DNA from 3 places in the Streptacidiphilus sp. EB129 genome. Region 1 is predicted to be linked to each of the others. Evidence: riboswitches for the same ligand, from Rfam matches in the RefSeq annotation. Region 1 holds a riboswitch; each other region holds the start of a gene.

Region 1 (9,933 bases):
CCCGGTTGTCGGGTCCAGCGCGAGCAACAACAGTTCCTCGGGAATTGTTCTGCGGCTCTTGCCCATCCAAGCCTCCCCGCGTGGATGAAGACAGAGTGACGCCTCTCACACCCTGCTGTCGAGAGTGCCTCGAGAGTGACGCAACAACGTGATCTCGGGAACCACTGCGGCGAGCCTCACGTCTTGCTCGGGAGGGCCTGGTAACACAAAGGAATCACCGGTGAGAGGCGTCGCGGGCCAGCGTTGTCGCGGATGTGAAAGAAACTTGGGTGGGGCGTTCTGCTGACGCCCGCCGGTCGTGCGAGAGAGGTTGGAAGACGTGGGCGAGTCCCCCGACAGGGCGGAGCGGAACGACGGCGCGGACCAGGAACCGGAGACGAAGTCCTCGTCGTCCTGGTTCCAGGGCGGTGCCGCGGCACCGCAGCCGCCCGCCGTGAGTGAGGCGCTCGACTCGCCGACCACCGCGCTGCGCACGCCCCATGACCTCCCCACCCGGACGATGCGCCAGCCCGACCCCGCACCGCAGGCCCCGCCCGCCTCCCCGGCCGCCACGCCCTTCGCCTCCCCGGCTGCCGCGCCCTCCTCCGTGCCCGGCTTCGGCCCGGCCGCAGCTCCTGCTTCGGGCTCGGGCCCGGCCCCGGCTGCGAGTCCTGCCCCGGCCGCCGGTCCTGCCCCGGCTGCGGGTCCTCCTGCCTCCGGTCCGGGCTTCGGCCCGGCCTTGGGCTTCGGCCCGGCCCAGAGCGCGGCCCCGGCCCAGAGCCCGGCTTCGGCCCAGAGCGCGGCCCCGGCCCAGGGCGCAGCCTTGGCCGGCAGCTCGGCCGTGGGATTCGGCTCGGCCCAGGGCTTCGGCTCGGCCCCCGCCCAGGGATTCGGCTCGGCCCCGACCCAGGGCGGCGGCTCGCGCGCGGCGACCGGGACGGTCATGGTGGATCCGGACTCCTCGCCGGAGACCACGTCCGACGCTCTCGACATACTCGCGACTCTGCAACGACGGCCGCCCTCCAGGCTGCGCCGGGCGGTCAAGCGGATCAGCCTCTGGGGCGGCCTGCTCTGCGTGCTGCTGGTCGTCCTGGCCGTGGTCCAGGTGCTCCGCCCGCTGCCGGCGACCTCGCTGTCCATGACCGCCGACACCTCCTACGCCTTCCCCGGCGCCGCCCCCGGTCTGGCCTGGCCGCCGTCCGGGCAGGCCACCGTCGCGGTGGACGGGATCGGCAGCCTCGGGCACACCGGCTCCGACAACCCGGTGCCGATCGCCAGCGTCACCAAGGTGATGACGGCCCACCTGATCCTCAGGGACCACCCGCTGAAGTCCGGCGACCCGGGCCCGACGCTCACCGTCGACAAGCAGGCGGCCGACGAGTACACCTCGGGCAAGGCGGCCGGCGAGTCGGTCGCCAAGGTGACCGAGGGCGAACAGATCACCGAGTACCAGGCGCTGCAGATGCTGCTGATCCCCTCGGCGAACAACATCGCGCGGCTGCTCGGCCGCTGGGACGCCGGGACCGACGCCGCGTTCGTCACCCGGATGCAGACCGAGGCGGCCGCGCTGGGCATGTCCAAGACCACCTACACCGACCCGAGCGGTCTGCAGAGCACCACCCTGAGCACCGCCAACGACCAGCTCAAGCTGGCCCAGTCGGTGATGCAGGACCCGGTGTTCCGGGAAATCGTGGCTACTCCCTCGTTTACCCCGCCGGGCGACGTGCTCACGTACAACAACAACAATCTGCTGGGCAAGAACGGCGTCGTCGGGATCAAGACCGGCTCCAGCAGCGCCGCGCTCGGCTGCCTGATGTGGGCGGCGGAGCAGAAGGTCGGCGGCAGCACGCAGACCATCATCGGCGTGGTGCTGAGCCAGCCCGCCTCCGCGGCCACCGGCGGTTACCTGCCGACCGTGCTGACCAACAGCGCGAAGGTCGTGGCCAGTGCCGAGGCGGCGCTGCAGGCGCACACCGTGGCCAAGGCGGGCGACGTCGTCGGCTACGTCGACGACGGTCTGGGCGGGAAGACCCCGGTGGTGGCGTCCAAGGACGTGACCGTGGTCGGCTGGGGCGGCCAGTCCGTGACCCTGACGCTGACCCCGCAGAGCGGCAGCCTGCCGCACACGGCGGCGGCGGGTACCACTGTCGGCACGCTGACCGTGGGCAGCGGCGCGGGCGCGCAGCAGGTTCCGGTGACGCTGCAGAAGGCCCTGGTCCAGCCCGGCTACCCGGCCAGGCTCACCCGCCTGGGCTGACCGGCAGAAGGCTGACCGGACGAGGGCTTCGGAGCTCTCCCGCGCCCCGGTGCACACGCGACGTCAATCGTCGCCGGTGCACCGGGGCGCGGTGCTTTCCGGCCAGCGCGGTCGGCGGCGCGGACGGTGACGTGGGTCTCGGCGTCCGGCGCGCCGGGATCGCTCCCATCATGGCGACACATGGGGATGAATAGGACATGAGGGATCGAACTACCCCATGCTTTCAGGCCATCTGACGCCGCGAATCATGCACTGCCGCTGTGAGCAATGCCACAGTCGTTTGCGGATTTCCAGGGCATCTGCCTAGCGTGCTCCCCGTCCGCACTTAAGTGGAACTAACAACTCCGGAACGCCGAATCCTGCCGCCGGAGAGGTTCAGACACCGACGCACCGCGCCATGGCAGGAGCGGGGGACCCAGGTAAGTCGCCGCGATCTCCGGGATCGCGGCTAGGGGTGAAGCCGTGCACCGCACGGCCGGGCAACTCCGGCCCGAATCCGACAGCTCACCTCGTAGGCGTGGGAGAGGAACGCAGCTCCATGCCCAAGCACGCCCTGCCCAGTGCTACCCGCCGCACCGTCGCCAACCGCCTGTTCGCCGGAATGAGCCTGGCCGGCGTCGGCCTGGGGCTCCCGCTGGTCACCGCCGCCAGCGCCTCCGCCGCTCCGGTGAAGGCCCCCGCCGCTGCCACCACGTCCACCGATTCCGCCCCGGCGGCCACCCGCCCGGCCGCCGCCCACAGCGCCGCGCACCGGGCTGCCCGTACCGCCACGGCCACCTCCGCCACGTACACCGTGGTGAGTGGTGACTGGCTGTCCAGCATCGCCGCGAAGCGGCATGTCAGCGGTGGCTGGGAGCGGCTGTACCAGCTCAACCGCGGCACGCTGACCCATGGCGCGGACGTGATCTACCCGGGTCAGAAGCTGGCCCTCGGCGGGGCTCTCGCCGCCACCGGCAGCAGCGGCTCCGGCGCCTCCAGCGACTCGGAGGGCGAGGCGAGTTCGGCGGCGACCACGTCCTCCTCGCCGTCGTCCTCCTCCTCGTCCTTCTCCTCCTCGTCGGACGCCGCCGGTGCCGCCTCCTCCGCCTACGCGGCCGCGACCCAGGCGACCGCCGCCACGACGCAGACCGCCGTCCAGGCGCCCGGCGGCAGCACCTCCAGCGGTATCGCCGCAGCCGTTGCCTTCGCCAAGTCGCAGGTCGGCGACGCGTACGTGTACGGCGGCACCAGCTCGGCCGGCTGGGACTGCTCCGGGCTGGCCCAGGCGTCGCTGGCCCAGGCCGGGATCTCCATCCCGCGCGTCGCCGCCGACCAGGCCGCCGCCAGCACGCATGTCTCCCTGGATGCGCTGCAGCCCGGTGACCTGCTGTTCTGGTCCAACGACGGCACCGATGCCGGCGTCTACCACGTCGCGATCTACATCGGCGGCGGCCAGTACGTCGAGGCGGCCAACCCCAGCTCCGGCGTGAAGTACGAGACCATCGCCAACTGGGCTCCGGACTTCGCGGGCCGCATCGGCTGACCCCTGCTCAACCTCCTGCTCAGCGGTCGGTCACCGGGCACTCATCCGCCTGTCGAACGCCTACCCCCTCCGGTCGTGCACCGGCGGGGGTAGGCGTCGTTCGGACAAAGACACATATTTTCCGACCCCGCGCGAACTCCAGCCGCAGTGGTCACTAGGATCCCCCACAGTCACAGGGGGCGTTTTTCACTGACCATCAGTTCATGCGACCGGTGCGGCACTCCCCATGCCAAGAAGCCGCCGCTGCAAGGGGTACCTATGTTCAACATACGGGGGCGGCGCACTGCGCAGCTCTGCGCCGCAGCTCTGCTGACGGCCGTCGCAACGACCGGGACCGTCGCACTGGCAGGCTCGGCCTCGGCCGACCAGAGCCAGAAGAGCACCGCCGTGCTGGGCGACTTCCTGCACTCCGGTGCGGTCGACGTCAAGGGCGAGGGTGCGCTCGACGCCGGTACGGTCGCGCTGACGCAGGGCGGCCAGACCATGGCCGTGTACTGCATCGACCTGCACCACGGCACCGAGGCCGGGGTGAAGTACACCGAGACCGGCTGGGACCAGTCCACCCTCTCCGACAACCCGAACCGCGGCAAGATCCAGTGGATCCTGCAGCACTCCTACCCGGTCGTCTCGGCGGACGCGCTGGCCAAGCAGCTCAACGTGGAGGGTCTGAGCGAGGACCAGGCCGCCGCCGCCACCCAGGCCGCGATCTGGCACTTCTCCGACAACGCCGACGCGACCCCCGAGGACGCGACCGCCGCGCAGCTCACCAGCTGGCTGGAGACCAACGCGGTCCCCGTCACCGAGCCCAAGCCCTCGCTGCAGCTCGCCCCGGCCAGCGTGGCCGGCAAGAGCGGCGAGAAGATCGGCCCGGTCACCGTCACCACCAGCGCGAACTCGGTCGACCTGTCGCTGACCGCTCCCGCCGGGGTGTCCCTGGTGGACCAGAACGGCGCTGCCGCCAGCAAGGCCGTCAACGGCGAGAAGCTGTACGTCAAGGTGCCTGCCGGTGCCGCGGCGGGCAAGGCGACCGTCACCGCCACCACCACGACCGACCTGCCGGTCGGCCGCGCCTTCAAGGCGGTCGACGGCTCCAGCCAGACCATGATCCTGGCCGGCACGGCCCCGGTCGAGGTCACGGCCGCGGCCGAGGCGGACTGGGCCCCCAAGGGCGTCATCCCCGCGGCTGTCGCCAAGGAAGACTGCACCAAGGGTGGCGTCGACGTCACCCTGACCAACGCCGGTGACCAGCCCTGGACCACGACGGTCGGCGGCCAGTCCGTCACCGTGCAGCCGGGTGCCAGCACCACGGTGCTGGTGAAGGTCACCGAGGGCGCCACCTACGACATCACGGTGACCGGCCCCAACGGCTTCAGCCAGGAGTTCAAGGGCGCGCTGAAGTGCAAGCCCACCACCCCGGGCACGGGCCCCGGCCCGAGCAAGGCGCCGAGCTCCTCCGCCACTCCGTCCCCGTCCCCGAGCACCGGTCTCGCCGAGACCGGTGGCGGTAGCGGCACCTCGACGATCGCCGGCATTGCCGCGGCCCTCGTCGTCGCCGGTGGTGCTGCGGTCTTCGTCCTGCGCAAGCGGGCCAAGGGCACCCACGCCGCCTAGTCGTCTTTCTGTCTGAACGCGCCCTCCGAGGACGCTGCCTGACGCACCGTCCGACGGCCCCTGTCGCTCACCACGAGCGGCAGGGGCCGTCGGCTTCTCCCGGTGCGGCAATCGCGACATCCGGCCCGTCGCGCGGTGCAACCTGCGAGGCCGCAGCCGGCGTCTATCGGGGCAGACGGCACACCGGCAGATTTCAGGGGGACCAGATGCACCTTTCCGGACGGGGCTCGGCCGCTGCCGTTCTCGCCGCCGCCGCGACCCTGCTCGTCGGCGGCTGCACCAGCAGCGGTGGCAAGAGCGCTGCGGGGGCACCCACGCCGGTGGCGTCGGCCACCTCCTCGTCCTCCGGCTCCGGCGCCGCTCCGGGCACCCCGACCGGCCCCAACCCCTCGGACGCATCCGGCCCTTCGAGCAGCTCCAGCTCCTCGGCCGGAGCGGGCCCCGACTGCCGCAACCTGCCGGCCACCGCCGCCGTGAAGGCCGCCGTCACCGCCGCGTACCAGGTGCAGAACCCGGTCATGAAGCACATCCAACCCGCTGCGGGCTCGTTCTACTACGGCTCCTGCGGGACGACCCAGTACGCCGCGACCCGCTTCGCACCCGCCGCCGGGGCGGGGGAGCAGGAACTGGTGGGTCTCCAGGACGACGGCAGCACCCGGAAGTACTTCACCTACAGCGCCGGCGGCTGGACGGTCAGCGGAAGCGACGGCTTCCCGTCGCGCGGCGGCTGCTCCCCGCAGATCCCCGGCCCCCTGGCCGGCCTCTGGAACCACTGCCCGCCGCCCAGCTGACGCCCGACCGCCCCGTTGACGTGACGCCGAGCGTATGGCGCGGATCGCAGCAACGTCAGCACGTGGCTGCGAGGCGCTGAGCCCCGCCGACACGGCACCGTCAGCACAGTGTCCGCCCGGCCCGGCCCCCCGCGCGCGAGGGGCCGGGCCCCGTCCCCAGGGCGGCGGGGGACCGGGCGGGCCTGGTCCAGGCCCCCGTTCCATCCAGGTCAGGGCCTCGCCCGCGATCTCCAGCCATGCCCGGCGGCACGATCCGCTAGGCTGTCTTCGGTCAGACGGACATCCCGCTGCACCCCCCGCCTCATTAGCTCAGGGGATAGAGCACGGCTCTCCTAAAGCCGGTGTCGCAGGTTCGAATCCTGCATGGGGCACACACCGCCGAGCGATCGGCGCGCACGACAAAGGCCCAGGTCAACCGGCGGCAAACCGGAAGCCTGGGCCTTGATCGTTCCCGGCGCTGATCATGGCGACGGAGGTGCCGTGCCAGATCCGTGCCAGATCAAGACGGCATTGTGTTAAAGCAGCTCGAAGTGCGGGAAGCTGTTCGGCTTGACTGCATGACAGATGGTCTGGATCATCGGCGGACAGGTAGGCGAAAATTGGCCCGCAGTCGACGATCAGTGCGCTCACGCGCGGCCCGCCTCGTCGATGAGGTGCTGCTTCAGATCCCGTGCGCGGGGTGCGTCGGGACCCGCGTGGAGTACGCCCTTGCCCCGCAGTGTCCGTACGGGCGTGGAGGCGACCAGTCGTTCCAACTCGGTCGTCACGAAGGCGTCGATGCTCAGCCCACGCGCCGCAGCGAGTTCACGCAGCCGGGATTCCAGTTCCTCAGGTACCTCGATGGACATGCTCACAGCTTAGCGCCGCAGGGCATTGCGCAGAGCGGTCACGGCGACAGGGCTGGAGCTGCGCGGGGCCTGCACGGATCGACTGGGCGACCGCTTGGCGCAGGGGTTCGAATCCTGCATGGGGCACACACCGCCGAGCGATCGGCACGCACGACAAAGGCCCAGGTCAACCGGCGGGAAGCGGGAGGCCTGGGCCTTGATCGTTCCTGGGCGCGGACCATGGATGCGCCGCTGGCGCTCAGTCGGCTGGATCACCCGCCGGGGACGCGAGGGAGCTCAGGCCGGTGGTGAGCAGGCCGGCGGCGCGGCGGACCTCGGTGCTCACGGCGTCGTGGATCCGGGCCGGGGGACGGGTGCCGTCCAGGTGCTTTCGCAGCGCCTGGAACTGGACACGCCACAGGCCCAGTAGGGCGGTTGCCGCTATCTGGGGCTCCGGGTCCTCCGGGCTCGTCCCGGCCCGCTGGGCCAGGGCCTGTGCGGCCACCGAGACGAGCTGTTCGGTCCGGTCGTGCTGGTGAGCCCGCAGGGAGGGAGTGGATCGGACCAGGTGGCCGAAGCGCATGATCATGGCGGTCGCCCGGGCCGGGTCGTCCTGTGCGGCGAGCCAGGAGGTCATGCCGCCCAGCTCGTCGTCGAGGATCTGCAGCGCCGCCTCGACCGGGGAGAGTGCGGGATCGGCCAGGTACCGGCGGAGCGCGTCCGCGGTGGAGTCCCAGCGGTCCAGGATGAGTGCTTCCTTGGTGGGGAAGTAGTTGAAGACCGTCTTCTCGGAGACCCCGCAGGCCTCGGCGATCTCCGAGACGCGGACGGCGTCGAAGCCCCGCTCCATGAACATCTCGGTCGCGGTGTCGGACAGCTGCTGGCGCATCAGGCGCTTCTTCCGCTCCCGCAGCCCCTCGGCCTCGGGCTCCTCGCCCTGGGGGCCGCGCCATCCCGTCCAGTCCACCGTTCGGATGCTCATGGGTGCAGCATAGTCCTGCCGCCCGATAATTACTGCTACAGTAAAATTCAAGCAGCTGTAATCATCGACCGGAGGAGTCCACCATGAGCACCATCCGCATCGTGCGCGACTACCCGCACCCCCCGGCGACGGTCTGGCGCGCCCTCACCGACCCGGCGCTGGTCCCGAGGTGGACCGCTACCGGCGCGGGTGGGCGGCCGGAGGGCTTCGCGACCGTCGTCGGCACCAGGTTCCGGTACATCGCGAAGCCGAAGCCCGGCTGGAGCGGCGTCGTCGACTGCGAGGTGCTGGAGGTCGACGAGGGGTCGCTGCTGCGCTACTCCTGGGTCGACGGCGGGGGCGGTGAGGTGACCGAGGTCGCCTACCGGCTGGAACCGCATGCCGACGGCACCCGCTTCACCTACGAGCATGTCGGCTTCACCGGCGTCGGCGGGTTCGTCCTGGCCAAGCTGCTGGGCCGGGTCCGCACGAAGATGCTCGACGTGGGCCTGCCCGCCGTGCTGGACGACCTCGACCGTGGCGCCCCGGACGGCAGCGGCCTCGCTACCGGCGGCGCCGACGGCGGTGGTGGACATCACGGCTGAGCCGGGGTCGGCCGGCGGGCAGGGGAGGGGGCCGGGAGGGCCAGCGGTTAGCATCGGCGGGTGATTCGAATGCCCCTGCTGCCGGCCGCGTCCCCCACGCGGGCCACGGTGCTGCGCCTGGCCGGGCTCGCGCTGCTGCTCGGGTGCGCTGCCGTCGCTGCGGCAGTGGGCAACCTGCCGCAGCTGCTCGCGCACCCGGTCCCGGCAGGGGTTCCGCCGCTGGTGGCGGCCGTGGTGTTCGTCCTGCTGGTGGCGCTCGGGTCGGTGGCCTTCGTGCCCAAGCCGCTGCTGGCGCTGGCCGCCGGTGCGGTCTTCGGCTTCGGCGAGGGGATGGTGCTCGCCGTCGTCGGCACCACGCTGGGGGCGACCGTGTCGTTCTGGCTCGGTCGGCACTGCGCTCGTGCGGCGGTACGCCCGCTGCTGCAGGCCAGGGTCTGGCAGGCGCTGGACCGCCGGCTGACCCGGCAGGGCTTCTGGACCGTGGTGGCGCTGCGGCTGCTGCCGGTCCTGCCGTTCGCCGCCGTCAACTACGGCGCGGCGCTGGCCGGGACCCGGCTGCGCGCCTTCGTCGCCGGGACGGCGCTGGGCGTGGTTCCGGCCAGTGCCGCGACCGCGCTCGCGGGCGCCACCGCCGGCTCGCCCAGCCCGGTCGCGCTGTGGGCCTCCGCCGCCGCCCTGGTCCTCCTCGGCGCGCTCGCCGCCGCGCCCCGCCTGCTCGCGCGGCGTCCCTCCACCGGCTGACGCGGGCGCCTACGCGTCCGACTGATCGACGACGGCCGTGACGGACGGCCGCCGGCGCACGCGCATCCTCTCCCCCTGCGGGCCGAACAGGTGGAGGATCTCGACCGGCCGATCGTCGGCGGGGCCGAACCAGTGCGGCTCGTGGGTGTCGAACTCGGCGGCCTCACCGGGGTGGAGCGTGGCCTCGCTGTCGCCCAGGAGCAGCCGCAGCTCGCCGGCGAGCACGTAGAGCCACTCGTAGCCGTCATGGGTGACCAGCTTCGGCCGGCGCGGTGCGATCACCTCCTTGAAGACCTGCAGCCGCCCCGGGTACTGGGTCAGCGGCACGATGACGTTGCCGTTGCGGCTGCGTAGCGGCGCCAGATGGACGCGCGGGTCACCGCTGGCCGGCGCGGCGACGATCTGGTCGAGCGCGACGCGGTGCGCTCGCGCGAGTGGGACCAGTAGCTCGAGGGTGGGGCGGCGCTTGCCGGATTCGAGGCGCGACAGCGTACTCACCGAGATCCCGGTGACGGCCGCCAGCGCCTCCAGGGTCATGTCACGGTCGCGGCGCAGCGAGCGCAGCCGCGGTCCGATCGCGGTGAGCATCAGGGCCAGGTCGTCGTCCACGCCCACCAGTTTGCGGTCTTGGCAAATTAA
Region 2 (9,933 bases), on a different contig from region 1:
TCTCCACGGCCTACGCGATCAGCAGGGCCGCGCCCGGCGTCTCGGTGATCGTGCTGGAGAAGGAGCCCGCGCTGGCGCAGCACCAGACGGGCCACAACAGCGGAGTGATCCACAGCGGGCTCTACTACAAGCCCGGATCGCTCAAGGCCCGCTACGCGGTCGAGGGCGGGCAGGAGCTGGTCGAGTTCTGCCGCGAGCACGGGCTCCCCTACGAGGTGACCGGAAAGCTGGTCGTCGCCACCGACAGCGCCGAGCTGCCCCGGCTGCACGCGCTCGCGCAGCGCGGCCGCGAGCACGGTCTGGTGGTCCGCGAGCTGGGGGCGGCCGGAATCGCCGAGTACGAGCCCGAGGTGGCCGGGGTGGCCGCCCTGCATGTCGCGAGCACCGGCATCTGCGACTACCCGGCGGTGGCCGCGGCCTACGCCAAGCTGTCCGGCGCCGAGATCCGCACCGGCGGCGCGGTCCGCACCGTCACCCGCCGGGGCGACGGGGTGACGGTCGCCACCACGCTGGCCGAGGTCCGGGCGAAGGTGCTGGTCAACTGCGCCGGGCTGCGCAGCGACGAGATCGCCCGGCTGGCCGGGGACGAGCCGGGGGTCCGGATCATCCCGTTCCGGGGCGAGTACCTGGAGCTGGCACCCGCCGCACGGTCGCTGGTGCGCGGGCTGGTCTACCCCGTCCCCGACCCGGCCTTTCCCTTCCTCGGCGTGCATCTCACCCGCGACCTGCACGGCGGCGTCCACGTCGGCCCCAACGCGGTGCCGGCGCTGGCCCGCGAGGGCTACGACTGGCGCACGGTCCGGCCGCGCGAGCTGGCGGGGACGCTCGGCTGGGGTGGCGCGTGGCGGCTGGCCGCGCGGCACTGGCGGGCGGAGGCGGTGGAGGTGCGGCGCTCGCTCTCCCGCCGGGTCTTCACCCGCGAGGTGCAACGGCTGCTGCCCGCGGTCCGGCAGGACGACCTGCTGCCGGCCCCGGCAGGGGTCCGTGCCCAGGCGGTGGCCCGGGACGGCTCACTGCTGGACGACTTCGCCTTCGCGCAGGCCCCGCGCACGGTCCACGTCCTCAACGCGCCCTCGCCCGCCGCGACGGCCTCGCTGCCGATCGGCCGCGAGGTCGCCCGCAGGGCCCTGGACGCACTGCGGGCGTAGCCGCGCACCGGTCTCCCCGGCCGGAGTCCTTAGACTGGACGGCATTGTGACCAGCCATCCCGTAGCCCCCCATGCCGTCGCCGGCACCGCCGTCGCCGCCCCTGCCGCCGTCCTCCCTGGTGCGCCCGTCTCCGCCGCGCTGCACCAGGAGCAGCGCATCCGCAGCTTCCATCCGCGCAAGGGGCGGATGAGCGACGCCCAGCGCGCGGCGCTGGAACGGCTGTGGAAGGCCTACGGGATACGCGTGGACGGCCTGGCGCCGCTCGACCTCGACGTGTTCTTCGACACCCCGGGGCTCCCGGTGGTGCTGGAGATCGGCTTCGGGATGGGGGACGCCACCGCGACCATGGCCGCCGCCGACCCCGGGACCGGGATCCTCGCCGTGGACGTGCACACTCCCGGTCACGGCAACCTGCTCCGCCGGATCGAGTCCGACGGGCTGGACAACGTCCGGCTGGCCGAGGGCGACGCGGTCGTGCTGCTGCGGGACCAGCTCGCACCGGCCTCGCTGGCCGGGCTGCGGATCTACTTCCCCGACCCGTGGCCGAAGGCCCGGCACCACAAGCGGCGGCTGATACAGACCGAGTTCCTCGCCCTGGCCGTCTCCCGGCTGCGGCCGGGGTCGCTGGTGCACTGCGCCACCGACTGGGAGCCCTACGCCGAGCAGATGCTGGAGGTGCTCGGCGACTCCCCCGACCTGGTGAACGAGTACCCGGGCTACGCACCGCGGCCCGAGTGGCGCCCGGTGACCAAGTTCGAGCGGCAGGGCATCGCCAAGGGTCACATCGTGCACGACCTGCTGTTCCGCCGCCGCTGACGGAGCCGCCCCGAAGGGTGGCCGATCAGGCAGAATGCCTTACCGGCGGCTGAGGCCCCCCGCTAGAGTCATATGGTGAGCAGCCCTCAGCCGGACCAGTCCGCTCCCGCAGAGATACCAGCGGCAGAGGTGTCAGCGGCAGAGACACCAGCGCCGGCGTTCCCCGTGCCCCAGGCCGAGGAGCAGCCGGAGTTCCAGCTGCCCGGGCGCTTTCGCTACAAACCGCGCCGCAACCCGCTGGAGAGCAAGGCGCTGCGACTGACCGCGCTGATCGTGCTGCTGGCGCTGTGCGGCGTGGCGATCATGGCCATGGTGCAGCGGCAGACCGGGACCTCGGGGCTGATCGTCGGTGTCTGCCTGGCGGTGCTGCCGGTGCCGCTGGTACTGGGGGCGTTCTACTGGCTGGACCGGGTGGAGCCCAAGCCACTGCGCAACCTGCTGTTCTGCTTCGCCTGGGGTGCCTGCGCGGCGACCCTGGTCGCCATCCTCGCCAACACCTGGGCCACCTCGCTGCTGATCAGCCATCAGATCGGCGGCGGCGAGACGCTCGGAGCGAGCCTGGTCGCGCCGCTGGTGGAGGAGTCCGCGAAGGGCTCGGCGATCCTGCTGCTGTTCCTGTTCCGCAGGCGCGACTTCAGCGGCATCGTCGACGGCGTCGTCTACGCCGGATTCACCGCGACCGGCTTCGCCTTCACCGAGAACATCCTCTACATCGGGCGCTCGGTGCTGGACGGGAACCGCGACGGGATGGGCATCACCCAGACCGTGATCACCTTCGTGCTGCGCGAGGTGATGTCGCCGTTCGCGCATCCGCTGTTCACCTCGATGACCGGGGTGGGCTTCGGCATCGCGGCGATGACGCGCAAGCGCTGGCTCGCGGTACTGGCGCCGATCGGCGGCTGGGTCTGCGCGATGATCATGCACGGCACCTGGAACGGCTCGTCGGTGCTGGGCCCGTTGGGCTTCATCGGCGTGTACTTCCTGTTCATGGTGCCGGTCTTCGGGCTGATGGTGTGGCTGGTGCTGTGGTCGCGCCGCAGTGAGCTGCGGGTGGTCGAGCGGCAGCTCCCGGTGTACGCGGCGGCGGGGTGGATCATGCCGCAGGCACCGCTGGTGCTGGCCTCGATGCGAACCCGGCGGCAGGCCCGGGAGCTGGCCAGGTTCACCCAGGGCAGGCCGGGCGAGAAGATCATGCGCGAGTACGTCAGCTTCGCGACCTCGCTGGCGTTCCTGCGGCAACGCGCCGAGCGCGGACAGGCGGGGTCGGACTTCGCCGAGCGCGAGCAGGAACTGCTGCACCACCTGTGGGAGCGCAAGGAGCTGGTGACCGACGCGTTCAGCCGGGTCGGCGCACAGGAGTGGTACCGGACCCACCCGGTCCAGCGCCCCGTGTACGGGTTCCCCGGCCCCGGCTACCCGAACGGCTACGGCCTGCGACCGCAGCCCTACCCCCAGCAGTACCCACGGGGCTACCCCCAGCCCTACCCCCAGCCCCACCCGTACGCACAGCCCCAGCCGTACCCGCAGCCGCAGCCCCACCCGTACGCACAGCAGCCGCAGCCGCAGCCCTACCCGCAGCCCTACCTCCAGCCGCAGCCGTACGCACAGCCCGAGCCGGGGCCGTACCCCCAGCCCCAGCCGTACACGCAGCCCCCTCAGCCCCAGCCCTACCCCCAGCCGCAGCCGTACCCGCAGCCACAGGCACAGGCACAGGCGCCGTACGGCGCCCCCGGCGGCCACCGCCCTGCCCAGCAGGCCCCCACGCCGTACCTTCCCGCGCAGCCGGCCCCGGGCCACGGCGGCTACGCCCACCCGGTCCAGCCCTACGGCTACCCCGCGGCCACCCCGCCCCAAGCCGCCCCGCAAACCCCTCACCCGGCCCAGGCCCAGGCCCAGGCCCCGGCCCAGTCCGCACCGGCCGCGTCCGAGGCCCAGCCTCCCGCCGCGCCCACCGCGCAAACCCCCGCGCAAGCCCCCGCGCAGCCGGAGGCGCCCGCGGCGCGCGACGTTCCCTGAGGGCGCGCGCACAACATCCGCACGCCAGTGTCCGATCGCATCGGAACCATCGGAGCCTCACTTCGCGTTGTTCTCTTAACCCCGCACAAACGGTGCGGAGACGCCGATACAGCGTCAGGAGGCCCGCGGATGACCGATGGCATCTATCGCATGGCCGTGACCAGTGGTTACGTCCACAAAGAGACGGTTTCTCTGGCGGGGCAGCAGGTCAGGCACTGGCTGAAGGCGCAGCACTACGACGATCCCGGCGCCGAGGACGGCCGCCACCGCATCGGATCGCAGGCCGTGCTGGACTGTGCGCTCAAGGACCGGCTGCGTGGAGCCGCAGGCGCGAAGGAGTCGGTCGCGCGCTGGCGACTACGGGAATTCACTCCGCAGGGAATCTGGCAGACCTCACTGACGATCAGCACCCCGCAGGCCGGACGCACCTGGGTACGCCTGGACGCCGAGCAGCTGCCGGTCCGCGGCAGCTCCGCGACCAAGGCGCCGGTACCGGCCCTGGCCCGGGGCCTGCTGGACGCGCTGGCCCCGGCCGAGGGCGAGCACGAGGGCGCGGCCCGGCTGCACGTGATGCCCACCGTGATCGAACGCGGGGACGTCGACGAGGTGCTGGACGAGCTGTGCGACCCGGACCGGCGGATGCCCATCGTGGTGGCGAGTACACCGCCCCGGGTCGACTTCGAGGACTGGCTCGCCGAGACCGTCGACCCGCTGCTGCGCGGCTGCGCCGGGCTGGCCGTGCTCTACGCCCTGTCGCCCTCGGCCGAACGCGACTTCAACCGCACCCTGGAGCACCACCGGGTGTACGGCGGCGCGGTGCGCACCTACCTTCCCGGCCTCGACCCCGCCTGGGCCCCCGAGGCCCAGCGGCACCGGGTGATGGCCCGGCACACCCTCGACGCCGACCTGCGCCGGGCGTCCGGCCTGCTGGCCTGGCTGCCGCGCCGGCTCGCGGTGCAGACCCCCCTGCCCGACGCGCTGGCGGGGCTTCCCCCGCTGCGCTCCCGCGTGGTCACGGACGGTACCGCCGAAATCGACGGGGTCCAGCCCGGTTCGCTGCTGGTGGACCACAGCGAGGAGGAGGCGCACGAGGAGCGGGCCCGGGCCGAGGAGCTGCAGGAGGTCCGTCGCTGGCTCCGCGCGGCCGAGGAGCGCGAGTCGCAGCTGGCCGCCGAGTACGACGAGCAGTACAGCGAACTGCGCGAGGCGCGCACCGAGGTCCGGTCGCTGCGCGGCCGGCTCGCCGACGCGGGCGGCCCGGAACTGCTCACCTCACTGCCGGTGGTGCCGGACGGCAACCGGCAGGACCCGGTCTCCTTCGCCGAGTTGCTCGACCGGATGCACGAGTTCCCGCTGCTCGCCTTCACCGGCGACCCGCGCCTGACCAAGGAGCTCGACGACCAGACCGACCACCCCACCTGGGTCCGGATGGCCTGGGACGCGCTGCTGGCCCTGCAGGACTACGCCGAGGCGGCGGTGCGCGGGGAGTCCGGCGGCGACTTCCGCCGCTGGTGCGAGAACACTCCCCCGGACTGCCATGTCTTCCCCCCGCGCAAGGTGATCCGCGACGAGTCGCGGACGGTCCGCACCAACGGCAAGTGGAAGGGCGAGCGGGAACTGCCGGTACCGGCGACCGTCAGCCCTTCGGGCAAGGTGTTCATGGGCGCCCACCTGCGCATAGGCGGCGGGGGCACCGCTCCCCGGCTGCACTACCACGACGACTGCTCCGGTACCGGCCGCGTCTACATCGGCTACATAGGCCTGCACCTCCACAACACTCGCACCAACTGACCGCCCCGGTCCCGGGTTAGGGTCGAGACCGGACTACTGCTGGAGGTTGGACGACATGGCACGGATTCCCTCATCGCTCGTCGCGGCGAGCGGTCTGGTCGGCGGATTCGCGATCGCACGGGCGACCAGAAAGCGCGAGTTGGGCGGGGTCGCCCTGGCCGCGGCCGGCGCGGTGGCGGCCACGCAGTGGAAGCGCTCCGCCGGGACCGGCACGGCGGTGGCGCTCACCGGCCTCTACGTCGCGGCGTTCGCGGGCTCCCATCCGCTGGCGAAGAAACTGGGCGCATGGCCGTCGGTGGCCACCGTCTCGGCGGGTGTCGCCCTGGCCTCCTGGGCCGCCGTGGACCGCCGCGCCTGACAGCAGGCGGCGCCCCCGCCGCAGCGCAAGCCGACGGCCCCGGTGTCGGGGGGATGTCACCGGGGCCGTCGGGGTCTGTGCGGGCCTGGTCTGCGCGGGCCTGCTCTCTGTGAGCCCCGCTTCAGGGCCTATGGGGCCCGATCAGAGGGCGAGGCCGTGGTCGGCGAGCCAGCCGGCCGGGTCGACGGGCTCGCCGCCGGCCGGGCGGACCTCTAGGTGCAGGTGCGGCCCGGCGGCGTTGCCGGTGGCGCCGACGCGGCCGATGGGCTGACCGGCCGTCACCTCGCCCGAGCCGACACCGATCGCCGACAGGTGGCAGTACCAGAGCTCGGTGCCGTCCGGCATGGTCTCCACCACGCGGTACCCGTAGGCGCCGGCCCAGCCCGCCGAGGTGACGGTGCCCGCGCCGATGGCGAGCACCGGAGCGCCGGTGGGGGCGGTGAGGTCCAGCCCGGTGTGCAGGTGGGCCCAGAACGAGTCCGACTGTCCGAAGCCCGCGCCGGTGGTCGCCCCGGGCACCGGAGCGACCAGGGTGCCCAGCTGTGCCACCGCCTGCGGGCGGTGCGCCCGGAGCGCGGCCTCGACGGCCGCGGCAGTCTGCTCTCCCGGGGAGCGCTGGGCGGCTGCCTGCGCGGCCGACCCGGCGGCGGCCTGCGCCGCCTGCTGCTCCGCCTCGGCGGCGAGCTGCTGCAGTCTGGCCTGCTTCTCCGCCGCCGCCTGGGCGGCCTGTCGGCGGGCCGTGTCCTCGGCGGTGGTCTTCTGCTGTGCTGCCTGGTTCCGTATCCGCTCCGCCAGCGCAGTGCCCGGATCCGTGTTGGCCGCCGTGTTCGAGCCGAAGCCGACGGTCTGGCCGTGGTCCTGGTGGGACCGGTCCTGATGCGCGATGAGCGTGCCCTTGGCGGCGCTGCCCGGCTCCGCCGCGAACGCGCTTGCCGGGGCGGCGAGTCCGGTCGCGCCGACCGCCGCCATCGCCGCGAAGCCGAGCACGGCGGAGGGGGCGATGCCCGACGACCGCTGCTGCGGCACCGCGGGCTGCGGCGCTGCCGCCCGTGGCATCGACCGAGGCGTTTCCGGCTCGTCGATGTCGGACTGTTCGGGGGCCCAGGTGGTGGGCTGGTACGACGCCACCGTCGGCGTGCTCCTTTCCTTCCCTTTCGCCGACCGGGTTAGCTGACGGGTTCGGAGAGGAAGGTCCCCTACAGCCAGGTGCGGCTGATTCACCCCGACGTACGTGGTTCCCCGGCTCCAACTGGATTAGGCGACTGAGCACGACGCCGTCCGACTAACGGCAGAACTTCGCGCTGCGTTATAGAAAGGTAATCCTAGTGCCGCTTGAATCCAAGTGATCCAGGGGGTGCAGTTGTGGATCGAGGGCCTGCAGTTGTGGATCGAGGAGGTACATTTTTGATGTGTACTGAATCATGAACGAGAAACAATCACTGACACTCTGTCATCGCACCAGGCAGAACTCGTTGCCCTCCGGGTCGTGCATCACCTGGAATGCTCCCTGGTCGTCGGTCTGCACCTCACCCACCACCTGCGCTCCGCGCCGCAGCAGTTCGTCACGGACCGCGTCGATGTCGCCCACCTCGACGTCCAGGTGCAGCCGGTTCTTCTTCGTCTCCTTGCCCTCCGGCACCGCCTGGAAGGCCAGTCGGGGCTGACCGCCGGGCGGGTCGACGTAGGACCACTGCGGCGTCCGGTCCACCGGGGAGCCACCGACCAGCAGTGCCCAGAACCGCACCAGACCCGCGGGGTCGGCGCAGTCCACCACGATCTCGTCCAGCCTTCCCAGCCCGGCTTCGATGCCCATGGCCTCACGCTAGCGCCGCCGGGACCGCCCAGGGGAGTCCGCCGCACCGACCAGGCGGCCGACCGATCCGGCGAGCACCTTCTGCAGCAGGCTGTACGCCAGAATCGGCAGCAGCACCAGGGGATGATCCGGTATCCGCGTCGCCGCGACGACCGCGCTGGCACTGCTGTTGTTCATTCCCGAGGCGTAGGTGACCGCGATCGCGTCGGACCGGGGAATCCGCAGCCGGTTCGCGATCACCCAGCCGGTGAGAAAGGAGCAGCCGCACATCAGCCCCGCCGCGACGGTGACCAGGACCAGGAAGTCCGGGTCGGGACGGGCGAGCACCTGGCCGAGCGCGCCACAGGCGTTGGTATAGCTCAGGCTGACCACCACCCCGAGGTTCAGCAGCCGGATCACCGGCAGCGCCGGTGTCAGCCCGCGGCCCACGCGGGCCGCGACCTGCCCGGCCAGCAGCCCCGAGGCGCAGGGCAGCACCACCGCCAGGACGGCGAACACGCTGCTCGCGGTACGGGCGATCGCGTGCAGGTCGGTGGCGTAGTCACCGGCCGTGAGAAAGCCGCCGAGATGCAGCCCGAGCGGGATGGTCAGCGGGCTCAGCAGGGTCGAGCCGACCACCAGCCCGAGGGTGAGGGTGGCGTTCCCGTCGCTGCCCTGCGCGAAGACGGTGGCACCGGCGGCCACCGGCATCGCCCCGATCAGGGCCAGGCCCACCAGCAGGCTCTGCGCCTCCTTCTGGTTGTGCCACCCGGCGGCCGCCACCGAGGCCGCCGCCAGCAGCAGGGTCGGCAGCAGTGCGTTGGTGAGGATGCCCAGCAGCAGCGGACCGGGGCGGCGCAGCAGCCGTGGCAGTTGCTCGGCCCGGGCGGTGAGTCCGGCGGTGAACACGATCAGCGCCAGCAGCCCGGCCGGCAACGGGAAGCCAACCGCGCCGACATGCCCGAGTGACACCCGGCGCAGGGCCTCGCCCGGTTCCGGCAGTACGGCGGCGAGGACGTACATCCCCACCATGATCCACAGCAGTTGCCGCTGCAGCGCCCCGCCGAGGCGGGCCAGCACCCCGTCCACCACAGCGGGATGCCCGGCGGACGACTGCCCGGCGGACAGCTGCTCGGCGGACGACTGCCCGGCGGACAGCTGCTGGGCGGACGGCTGCTGGGGAGACGCGTGCGCGGGAGACCGGCGCACGGGGGATGAACGCATGGCGGGAGCCCTCCGTCCTGTCATGGCATGGTGCTGGTGCCTGCGGCCCGGAGCGGGCGTACGCCTGTCGTGCCTGACATCTGATCAGAAGGCACCGGGGGAAGTCCCGTCAGAGCCCGCGAACTCATTCGATCGAGTGGCTTACGACTCGACCGGGAATACCGGCATACCGGATGAACCCGATCATTCCGTGTTGCCGTACGGCGGGTAGAGCCAGTCCACCAGCATGTTGGCGAACTGGTCCTCGGACATCGACCGTGCCTGGGCGAACGACCCGTCGTCGGTGGTGTGGCGCACCGTCCCGTCCGGTCCGAGCAGGGCCAGCGCCGGGATGCCGCTGCTGGCGAGCCGGACATAACGGGCCGCCAGTTCGGTGTTGTGGTCGTACTGCCCCACATCCACGGTGACCAGGTGGTAGTTGCGGGACAGGATCAGCTGGATGCCGGGGCTGGCCACCAGCGCGGACAGGGCGGTGCAGTCCTCGCACCAGCCGGCGCCGAAGTCCAGCAGGACCGGGCGCCCGTCGGCGCGGGCCGCGGCGAGCGCGGCGGTCACGGCCGCCGGGGCGTCCTGGTTCGGGTCGTAGCCGTCGGGGACCGAGGCGGGCTTCACCGACGGCAGCGGCGGGAAGGGCCGGGCCAGTCCGAGCGGCCGGCCCGAGGCCTCGGCGTCCGACCCCGTGCGGGGACGCCCGGCGGACGGGAGCCCCCTGCCCGTGCCCACCACGGTGACGCAGCCACCCAGCGCCAGCACGGCGGCCAGCGCGGCCACGACACACAGCAGCCGC
Region 3 (9,933 bases), on a different contig from region 1:
AGCGTGCTCGCCCTGGTCGTCGCTCTCCTGGTGCTGGCCGTGGTGCCGCTGGGCATCGTCATGGCCCAGCGCGAGAACGACTCGTTCCGCGAGGAGACCGCCGCGAAGGCCAGAACGGTCGCCTCCGCCGCCGAGGAGCACCTGTCGGACAACCACTCCGACGCCGACATGCGCGAACAGGTGGCGGACGCCGCCGCCCGCGGGGAGTGCGCCCAGATCTACGACGGGAACGGCGTCCTGCTGCTCGCCACCCCCTGCCGGGCCACCGCACTGCCCGAGGCCGACACGGTGACCGAGGTGCTGCGCACCGGCCGGACCCTGAGCGGCCAACACGACGACCGGCTCACCCTTGCGGTCCCCGTCGGGGACACGCTACCGCCGTCGGGGGTGCTCCTCTTCTCCCGCTCCACCGACGGTCTCAACGACCAACTGCTGGCCATCTGGGGCTGGTTGAGCCTGTGCGCGCTGGGGGCCCTCGGCGCCTCGGTGCTGGTCGCGGTCCGGCTGGCCCGCTGGGTCGGCCGCCCCCTGGTCGAACTGGATCACGCGGCGGCCCGCCTGGGCGAGGGCAGTCTCGACGCCCGGGCCACCGTCATCCACGGCCCGCCCGAGGTCCGGCGGCTGGCCGCCACCTTCAACGCGATGGCCGCCCGCACCGAGACGCTGATCCACGGACACCGCGCCGTCGTCGCCGACGTCTCGCACCAGCTGCGGACCCCGCTGACCGCGCTGCGGTTGCGGCTGGATCTGCTCGCCGCCGACGCCGAGGGCGACACCGCCCAGGAGCTGGGCGGCGCCCAGGACGAGATCGCCCGGCTCTCCCGGCTGGTGGACGGCCTCCTCGCGGTCGCCAGAGCGGAGAACTCGGTGCCACGGCAGCTGGCGGTGCGGGTGGACGAGGTGGTCGCGGACCGGATCGCGGTTTGGGAGCCGCTCTCCGCCGAACGCGGTCTGGAACTGACCGCGCGGGGGCCGTCCAGGCTGACCGCGCAGCTCGGCGCCGGGGACCTGGAGCAGATCCTGGACAACCTCCTCGCCAACGCCCTGGAGGCGGTGTCCCCGGGCGGCCTGGTCCAGGTGGTGACCGGTCGCGACGAGCAGCAGGGCGACGTGCTGCTGCGGGTGGTCGACAACGGCCCCGGTATGGACGAGTCGGCCCGGGAGCACGCCTTCCGCCGCTTCGGCACGGCCAGGGCGGGGGGCACCGGCCTCGGCCTGGCCATCGTCCACCGCCTGGTCACCGCCAACGGCGGCCGGGCCGCGCTGGAACCCACGCCCGGCGGAGGGCTCACCGTCCGCCTCAGCCTTCCGGCCCCGCCCCCGGGGGGTGGCCACGCCCGCCGGGACCGCCGTCCCTCCCGGGGACCGGACGCCCCCGCCGCCCCCGGGGCCGGCGGCACCGGGACGGACCGGCCCGCCGGCTGACCGCGCCCTCCCGCCACTGCCGAGACCGCAGCTTCGAGTGAGACCACCGCTCCGAGCTGCGGAAACGCCAATGCTTCCCAGTTCTTAGTCTTTTCTGAACCGGAATCCGACCTCCCGCTGGGCACCCTGGTCGAGTAGGCGCGATCGCGCCTGTTCCGCGGCCCACCCACACCACCACGGGCGGATCATGAACACCTTCGTCCACGCACCCGCCAAAGCCGCCTTCCCGGTCTTCGGAACCACAGCGGAACTGCTGGTCGCCGACCCCGACCAGCTGGACCTGGCACTGCGCACGCTGCGTGCCGAACTGGACGCGATCGACGCGGCCTGCAGCCGCTTCCGGCCCGATTCCGAGCTCTCCCTGGCCAACGCGAACGCCGGGACCGCCGTCACCGTCGGCCCCCTGCTCGCCGAAGCGCTCGACGTCGCCTGGCAGGTGGCCGAGGCCAGCGGTGGGCTGGTCGACCCCACGGTCGGCGCGGCCCTGGTCGGCCTCGGTTACGACCGCACCTTCGCCTCGTTGCGTCCTGAGGGCCTGGGGCCGCCGGTCACGGCTGCCGCCCCCGGGCTGCGCTCTGTCGACTGGGCGCCGGCGCGCCGGCGGTTGAGGCTGCCCCCGGGAGCCGCCCTCGACCTGGGCGCCACCGCCAAGGCATGGGCCGCGGACCGGGCCGCCCGGCTGGTGGCGGAGGCCTCCGGCTGCGGCGTCCTGGTGAACCTCGGTGGCGACCTGGCCACCGGCGGCGAGGCCCCGGAGGGCGGCTGGCGGATCGCCGTCGCCGACGACCACCGCGCACCCCGGCCCGACTCGCCCGTCGTCTGCGTCCACGGCGGCGGGGTGGCCACCTCCGGCACCGCCGTCCGCAGCTGGGAACGCGCCGGGCAGCGGCTGCACCACATCGTCGACCCCCGCACCGGCCGCAATCCCGCCCCGTTCTGGCGCACGGTCACGGTCGCCGCCGGGTCCTGCGTGCAGGCCAACGGCGCGGCCACCGCGGCGCTCGTGCTGGGGCCGGACGCGCCGGCGATGCTGCGCGAGTCCGGTCTGCCCGCACGGCTGGTGCACGTGGACGGCGGCGTCGTTCCCGTCTGCGGGTGGCCGCAGGACGCCCCGGCCCGCGGAGCCGCACAGTGACCACCGCACTGCTGGCCGCCGCCGGCTCACCCAGCCCGCTCTGGTACGCAACGCGCGCGGGCGGCACCGTGGCGCTGGTGCTGCTGACAGCCACTGTCGCCCTCGGTGTCGCCGTCGGCGGGCGTCACGCGCCACGCTCCGTCGCCCGCTTCGAGATCAGCACACTGCACCGCAATCTCTCGGTGCTGACGCTGGTCTTCCTCGCCCTGCACATCGTCACGGCGATCCTGGACTCCTTCGTCCACCTCGGCTGGCTGATCACGGTGCTGCCCTTCACCGCGTCGTACCGCACGCTCTGGCTGGGCCTGGGCACCGTCGCCTTCGACCTGCTCCTCGCGATCGCGGCCACCAGCGCCGTCCGGCTGCGGATCGGGCAGCGCCGCTGGAAGGCCGTGCACTGGCTGGCCTACGCCTCCTGGCCGGTCGCCGTCTTCCATGCCGCCGGCACCGGCACCGACACCACGGCCCCACTCCAACTCGCGGTCTATGGCTGCTGCCTGGCCGTCGTCGTGGTCGCCGTCTGGTGGCGGCTGTACCGGGCCGGGCCCGGCCATACCGCGGTGCGCCTGTGGGCCGGGGTGGCGACGCTGGCCATACCGGTGGCGCTGGTCGCGTTCCTGCACGTCGGACCGCTGCAGCCGGGCTGGTCGCACCGGGCCGCCGGAGCGGTGGGACCAGTCGCCGTCACCGGCTCGGCCCATGTCACCGCCTCGTCCCAGCGACTGGCACTGTCCGAACCGGAAGGAGCGTCGCGATGACGTCCGACACCACCGCCTTCGACGTCACCGGCACGACCCCCGGGGCCGCCGGGGCCGAGGCCGGCCCGCACGGCACCCGCCTACTCTCCGGCTGGTTCAGCACCGGGCGCGCCGCCGACCTCGACGACCACCTCGACCGCTACGGCCCCCCGCCCGTGGAACGCGGGGCCCGGCGCGGCAGCAGCCCGCTGCTGGCCCGCGCGGCCGAGGAGGCGGGCCTGACCGGTCGCGGCGGCGCCGCCTTCCCGACCGGGCGCAAGCTGCACGCCGTGGCCACCGGCCGCGGCCCGGCCGTCGTGATCGCCAACGGCATGGAGAGCGAACCCGCCAGCGCCAAGGACCGGACCCTGCTCGCACTCGCGCCGCACCTCGTCCTGGACGGGATCGCGCTGGCCGCCCGCGCCGTCGGCGCCGACCAGGCGCACCTGTGTATCGCCCGCACCCGCCCCGAGCAGGCCCGCGAACTGCGCGCGGCTCTCGCGGAACGGGACCGCCGCGGCCTCGACACCGTCCCGGTCCAGCTGCACCAACTGCCGCACCACTACGTCTCCAGCGAGGAGTCCGCACTGGTCAACTGGCTCAACGGCGGTGACGCCCGGCCGACCTCGACGCCACCGCGCCCGTTCGAGCGGGGCGTCGGCGATCGGCCCACGCTGATCGACAACGTGGAGACGCTGGCACACCTGGCGCTGATCGCACGCTACGGCCCCGCCTGGTACCGCGAGGCCGGCGCCCCCGACGCGCCCGGAACCACCCTGGTGACCCTGGCCGGCGCGGTCCACCACCCCGGCGTCTACGAGGTACCCATGGCCGCCACTCTGGGCCGGCTGCTCGACCACGGCGGCGCACCGAACGAGCCGCTCTCCGCCGTCCTGCTCGGTGGATTCTTCGGCAGCTGGCTGCCTGCCGCGAGCGCGATGCCGGTCCGCTTCGCCAAGGAGGATCTCGCCGCCCTCGGCGCCGGCCCCGGGGCGGGTGTGCTCGTCGCCCTGCCCGAACGCGCGTGCGGCCTGGCCGAGACCGCATCGGTGCTGGCCTTCCTGGCCCGCAACGGGGCGCAGCAGTGCGGGCCGTGCCGTTTCGGTCTGCCCGCCGTCGCCGAGGACTTCGCCGCGCTCGCCCACGGCCGCACCGACCCGGCAGCGGTGCGCCGCCTCGAACAGCGCGTCGGACTGCTGGCCGGCCGCGGCGCCTGCCGGCACCCGGACGGCGCGTCCCGACTCGCCGCCACCGCCCTGCGTACCTTCGCCGCCGAGACCGAACGCCATCTGCGCTTCGGGCCCTGCCCGGCGGCGTCCCGGCCCCTGGTGCTGGACGTGCCCGGCGGCGCGGTCCCCGGCGCGCACGAGTGGCGGTGAGCACGATGGTCTTCAACCGTCCCGGTGATCGCGTCCTGCGGATCGACCGCATCGCCTGCGAAGGCCATGGGGCCTGCGCGGAACTGCTGCCCGAACTGCTCTCCCTCGACGAGTGGGGTTATCCGATCGTGCACAGCACGGCCGTCCCCGCGGAACTCGCCGCGCACGCCCGCCGCGCGGTCGCGGCCTGCCCGGTGCTGGCACTGCGGCTCGGCAGAGCGGGGAAGTGATCCGACGCCCGGCACGCTCGGAGCGCCGGACGGAATTAATTTTCGGGGCCGGATAAATCGATCACGAGGCATTACCAGGCAACTTAGCCACTTCTTAGTAATTGCACCCGTTCGCCTCCCCATTCAGATATTGACCGACCTCCGACAAGTCCGTTTTACTCTTGAGTAACGTCATTCTCCGGCCGCACCCAGGGGAATCGATCAATCACGCCCGGACTCCCTGGGGCAGCCTTACCGAAAGGCTTGGCATGCCCATGTCCAGACCCCTTCGCGACTCCCTGGCGCCTCGCCTCGCCGCCGCGGTCCTGTGCCTGGCCGTGGCCTGGATCCACGTCCAGGACCAGGGCGGATTCCCCGGCAACAAGACCCCCACCTACGTCGGCATCGGCTACTACGCCCTGGAGGCCACCGGCGTGCTCTGCGCCCTGGCCCTGTTCGCCGGCCGCAGTCTCCCGTCGCGCGTCCTGTTCTGGCTCGCCATCGCGGGAGTGGCCCTGGGGCCGCTCCTCGGCTACATCCTGTCGCGCGGCCCGGGGCTGCCGGACTACAGCGACGACAGGGGCAACTGGACCGAGCCCCTGGGACTGGTCAGCATCGCGGTGGAAGTCGTGCTGCTGACCCTGGCTCTCACCCAGGCCCTCGCCAGCAGGCCGGCCGTCGGGGGTACCCGAGAACGCGCGGGCACGTCACCGCGGCAGCGCAGCGCGGCGTCCAACTGACCGCACCGAATCCCCGTGGAACACTCCGGCCTTGGGAATCCAGCCCGGCATTCCCCGGAGTTAAAAGGCCCAGAGAATGAACAGCCAGGAGTGCGCTGATTTCCTGGACGCGTACACCAGGCTGCTGGAAAGGGACCGGTCCGGCCCGTATTTCGCCGACCACCCGAAGAGCGAGCCCCCTTCGGCACCGGCCGGGGTCGGGCTTGAGGCGGGGGACGGTCCACCGACGCAGCAGCCCGCCGCACGGCTCCCCAACAGGGGAGGCCGTGCGGCGGGCGGGCGCCGGGCAGGAGTCGGTCCGTCAGTACCAGTTGTGGGCCTGCCAGAAGGCCCAGGCCTGGTTGGGGCTGCCGTACGTGGTGTTCATGTAGTCCAGCGCCCAGCGCAGCTGGGTGGCGGGGTTGGTCTGCCAGTCGGCGCCGGCGGAGGCCATCTTGTCGCCGGGCAGCGACTGGGGCAGGCCGTAGGCACCGGAGGAGGGGTTGGTGGCGCTGACGTTCCAGCCGCTCTCGTGGGAGATGATCTGGTCGAACGAGGCGAGCTGGTCGGCCGGGACGATCTGCGCGGCGATGGACTGCGGGTCGCCGGAGAGGTTGGCGGCGGGGGCGGCGGTCGAGCCCGAGGACGACTGGGCGCCGGTGCTCTGGGTCGCGGGGACCTGTGTCTCGTTCTGGGCGGCGCCGCTCTGGGCCGAGCTGTTCGACGCACCGCCGGTCAGACGAAGACGCTGACCCGGGAAGATCATGTTCGGGCCGTCAGTCAGGGTGGAGCGGTTCAGCTGATACAGCGTCTGCCAGCCACCGGCCACGTGGTGGGACTGCGCGATCGTGGACAGCCAGTCGCCGGAGGCCACGGTGTAGGTGGTGGGCGCGGCGGTGGTGGGCGCTGCGGTGGTGGGTGCGGCCGTGGTGGGTGCGGCCGGGGCCGCCTGGGCGGTCGAGGACTGCTGCGCCGGAGCCGGGGATTCCGAACCCTCGGAGTCGCCCGAGGCCTGGGCGGCACCGCTGCTGGAGGAGGATGCGCCGGAGCCGGCGGAGGCGGTGCTGACACTGGCGGGTGCGCCGCCCTGGCTCAGGCCGGCCTGGGGGCCGCACACCGGCCAGGCAGTGGGACCCTGCGAGGCGAGCACCTTCTCCGCGACGGCGATCTGCTGACTCTGGGTGGCCTGGTCGGCGGTGGCGGCATACTGCTGGCCGCCGTAGGCGTCCCAGGTGGAGGCGGAGAACTGCAGTCCGCCGTAGTAGCCGTTGCCCGTGTTGATCGACCAGTTGCCGGAGCTTTCACACTGGGCGACCTGGGCCCAGGTCGAGACCGGGGCGGCGAAGGCGCTCGTCGTGCCGACGAGCGGGATGGCTATGCCCGCGCCGGCCACGCCGGCGGTGGCGACCAGGCGCTTGGCCTGGTTGGTACGGGGGCGACGATGACGGCCATTTCCAGGCATGAGCATGACAGAAGCCTCTCCGACGCCTGCGAGGTGAGCTGTCGGATTCGGGCCGTGAGGTAGCCCGGCCGCGCCGAAGCACGGCTTCACCCCAAGCCGCAGCCGGGTGCGCTGCGGCGACTTACCTGGTTCCCCCGCCTCTGCCGTGGTGATGTTTGTGGGCGCCCTCGACCTCCGCCGGCAGAATTCGGCGTTCCGGAGTGCGAGGTTCCGCTAGATGCGAACAGGCTGCACGCTAGACAGAAGGGAGGCCGCAGTGCAACTGGCTGTGACGACGGCCACAGGGGATCAGCACACAGGCATCCCTTATGTCCCATTGAGGGAGAAATGACATGTTGTCACACCGATTGCACGGGAACGAGCGCCCCGGCAGGCGGGCCCCGGTCACTGGGGCGGGAGGGCCACCAGGGTGTTTCCCTGACGGGCCGCCACCAGAGTGCCGGTCGGGTCCTCGGCCACCATCCAGGCGTCGGTGCGGGTGACCGGCTCGCTGTAGCGCCAGCGGACCGAGCCGTCGGAGGCGTTGATCGCCCAGAAGCCGTCCGCGCCGCCGGCCGCCGGGACCAGCAGCAGATCGGCGCCGAGTTTGCCCGCCACGGAGTCCCAGGCGGCGATCCCGACCGGGTCGTTCATCGTCCAGCCGACGCCGGGGGTTTCGACGAGCCCCCAGGTGTAGACGGTGCTGCCGTTGGTGTTCTCCACGACGATGACCTGAGCCCCGAACTGGTTCCCCCCGAACTCGCCGGTCTTGGTGCCGGTGGCCGGGTCGATCACCAGCGCCGTCCGCAGCTCCTCGCGCATCACGACGCGGTTCCCGGCCACGCGAACGTGGGACACATCGAGCGCGGCCACCCCCGGGTAGGTCCAACTGCTGGTGCCCGTCGCCTGGTCGTAGGCCTGCAGGTCGGCCACCTCGGTGGCGTCCTTGCTGAGGTTGGCCTTCACCAGCACCTTGCCGCCGGCCAGCACCGCCGCCGCGCCCTGCGGGCACAGGTCCGCAGCCACTGCGGCCGGGGTCGGGCGGGCGGCCGGGTTCTTGGCGAAGCAGGAGCGGAGCAGCGGCGTCAGCCCGGCCGAAGTCGATGACCCGTGGCCCCCCGGGCGAGAGCAGCACGTTCCCGGGCTTGAGGTCGCGGTGCACGAGGCCCACCGCGTGGATTCCGCACAGCGCCTCGGCAAGGCCCGCGCCCAGGGCGCGCAGGCTGCGCTCCGGCAGCGGCCCGTGCTCGGCCACCGCAGCGCCGAGTGTCGGGCCGAGCACATACGCGGTCGCCAGCCAGGGGGTCGCCGCCCGGGTGTCCGCGCCCTCCACCGGCGCGGTCCAGGGGCCGGTCACCGCGCGGGCCATGGCCACCTCGCGGGCGAACCGATCGCGGAACTGCTGGTCCGCCGCCAGATCGGGCCGGACCACCTTGACCGCCACCGCCCGGCCGCCGGCCGAACGCGCGAGATAGACCCGGCCCATGCCGCCCTCGCCCAGCCGCGCCAGCAGCCGGTACGGGCCGAGCTGCTGCGGATCCGACGCCTCCAGCGGCTGCACCGCGCTCCCCCGTTCCTCCGCGCGACCGGGAGCCGTGGAGCTACGTCTCACGACCGGGGCGACGCCTCCAGCGACTTGCCGTGCCCACGGTGATCATGTGCACAGGCGGGGACATTATCGCCATGCGCTCGGACCTGGCTTGGAAAAATTTGACCTCACCTCTCAACTGCGGACGGCGTACACCGTGTAGTAGTCCAGATGCGCCAGCGCTGCCGGCGCCTCGGTCCTGACCGAGAACCCGTGCGCGGTGAGCATCCCCATGGCCCTGTCGAGCGTGCCCTCCAGGTCCTGCAACTCCAGCACGATCTGGTCGATGCGCTGCCAGTCCGCGTCGTCGATCCCCTGCAGCACGTCGAGTTCTGCGCCTTCCACGTCGACCTTGAGCAGGTCGACGCGATCGATGCCGGGATACCGCGCCAGCGCCGTGGACAGCCGTTCCACGGTGACGGTCACGTCTTCGCCCTGATACAGGTGGTCGCCCACCCCGTCTCCCCACATGCTCGCGATGTGGTCGCGGTCGTGCTTCTTCTGATCGGGATAGCGGGTCGAGTTGCCGGGCAGGTTGGGGTAGAAGGTGAAGGTGACGGGCCCCTCGAAGTCACCGGAGAGGCCGTGCGGTACCACCTCAACGTCGGTGGCGTGGTGGAGTTCGAGATTGCTGCGCAGGGCCTGGAGAGTCCTCGGCATGGGCTCGAAGGCCACGATTCGGGCCTGCGGCCAGTGGCGCTTGACGTACAGCGAGAAGATCCCGACGTTCGCGCCGACGTCCAGCACGCAGCCGTTGGCGGGCACGGTGATGCCGTGCCGCAGGTAGGTGTGGTCGGTGAACATCTCGGCGTAGATGGCCTTCAGTTCCTGGACGGCACCGTCCGTCTGAAGCCCGTAGCAGCTGAAACCTTCGTCGAGCTCGACAAGACCGATCGCGATCATGAGGAACGCTCACTCTCTGCGCTGCCGGTGGGCACCAACCCGCCGTCCGTTGAGCGTGCTTGACGGAGCGTTCGGCCCCGGCCGGCCCGCCGATCTCCAGGAACTCTAATGGTGTGGGATTAGTGAAGGGACTAGCCTCCGGTTGGCGGCGGCACCGGCCCCGGGTTGACGACTGCGCTCCCGTCAGGCCGTTGAGCCGCGGTGGCGCTGGTAGTGGCGGGCGGCTCGGGCGCGGTTGCCGCAGGCGGGGGAGCACCACTCGCGGCGGGGGTGGTCCTTGAGGAAGTACAGGACGCATCCGGGGGCCAGGCAGGCCCGGAGCGCGAGCCGGTCGTCCTGGCTGAACAGGGCGATCGCCTCCTCGGCGATGGCCGAGACCGTGGCGGCTGCGGCTTGG

What was found. Region 1 has a riboswitch for cyclic di-AMP ahead of ABH925_RS34640 (NlpC/P60 family protein). Riboswitches for the same ligand answer to the same signal wherever they lie in the genome.
Region 2: linked by a shared signal. The riboswitch ahead of ABH925_RS35085 (M23 family metallopeptidase) and the one ahead of ABH925_RS34640 (NlpC/P60 family protein) in region 1 are both predicted to bind cyclic di-AMP.
Region 3: linked by a shared signal. The riboswitch ahead of ABH925_RS09470 (transglycosylase family protein) and the one ahead of ABH925_RS34640 (NlpC/P60 family protein) in region 1 are both predicted to bind cyclic di-AMP.

Annotation. Positions count from the first base shown of each region.
Region 1 covers NZ_JBGCCS010000053.1:8,063-17,995, reverse strand. Annotated here, with positions in the region: gene ABH925_RS34650 (GPP34 family phosphoprotein) at 1-66, opposite strand, end outside; gene ABH925_RS34645 (D-alanyl-D-alanine carboxypeptidase family protein) at 320-2,236, shown strand; cyclic di-AMP (ydaO/yuaA leader) riboswitch at 2,577-2,767, shown strand; gene ABH925_RS34640 (NlpC/P60 family protein) at 2,775-3,758, shown strand; gene ABH925_RS34635 (Cys-Gln thioester bond-forming surface protein) at 4,017-5,369, shown strand; gene ABH925_RS34630 (hypothetical protein) at 5,576-6,160, shown strand; tRNA gene ABH925_RS34625 (tRNA-Arg) at 6,459-6,531, shown strand; gene ABH925_RS34620 (hypothetical protein) at 6,572-6,790, opposite strand; gene ABH925_RS34615 (hypothetical protein) at 6,787-7,008, opposite strand; gene ABH925_RS34610 (TetR family transcriptional regulator) at 7,247-7,969, opposite strand; gene ABH925_RS34605 (SRPBCC domain-containing protein) at 8,053-8,553, shown strand; gene ABH925_RS34600 (TVP38/TMEM64 family protein) at 8,623-9,294, shown strand; gene ABH925_RS34595 (helix-turn-helix domain-containing protein) at 9,304-9,882, opposite strand.
Region 2 covers NZ_JBGCCS010000056.1:9,047-18,979, reverse strand. Annotated here, with positions in the region: gene lhgO (L-2-hydroxyglutarate oxidase) at 1-1,148, shown strand, start outside; gene trmB (tRNA (guanosine(46)-N7)-methyltransferase TrmB) at 1,195-1,965, shown strand; gene ABH925_RS35100 (PrsW family intramembrane metalloprotease) at 2,131-3,981, shown strand; gene ABH925_RS35095 (hypothetical protein) at 4,111-5,772, shown strand; gene ABH925_RS35090 (hypothetical protein) at 5,828-6,130, shown strand; gene ABH925_RS35085 (M23 family metallopeptidase) at 6,272-7,258, opposite strand; cyclic di-AMP (ydaO/yuaA leader) riboswitch at 7,271-7,401, opposite strand; gene ABH925_RS35080 (VOC family protein) at 7,581-7,943, opposite strand; gene ABH925_RS35075 (bile acid:sodium symporter family protein) at 7,953-9,146, opposite strand; gene ABH925_RS35070 (thioredoxin family protein) at 9,330-9,933, opposite strand, start outside.
Region 3 covers NZ_JBGCCS010000006.1:2,311-12,243, reverse strand. Annotated here, with positions in the region: gene ABH925_RS09500 (sensor histidine kinase) at 1-1,425, shown strand, start outside; gene ABH925_RS09495 (FAD:protein FMN transferase) at 1,613-2,560, shown strand; gene ABH925_RS09490 (ferric reductase-like transmembrane domain-containing protein) at 2,557-3,318, shown strand; gene ABH925_RS09485 (NADH-ubiquinone oxidoreductase-F iron-sulfur binding region domain-containing protein) at 3,315-4,676, shown strand; gene ABH925_RS09480 (ferredoxin) at 4,682-4,906, shown strand; gene ABH925_RS09475 (hypothetical protein) at 5,161-5,625, shown strand; gene ABH925_RS09470 (transglycosylase family protein) at 5,927-7,072, opposite strand; cyclic di-AMP (ydaO/yuaA leader) riboswitch at 7,075-7,269, opposite strand; gene ABH925_RS09465 (hypothetical protein) at 7,451-8,071, opposite strand; partial or broken gene ABH925_RS09460 (serine/threonine-protein kinase) at 8,127-8,606, opposite strand; gene ABH925_RS09455 (FkbM family methyltransferase) at 8,769-9,536, opposite strand; gene ABH925_RS09450 (ABATE domain-containing protein) at 9,720-9,933, opposite strand, start outside.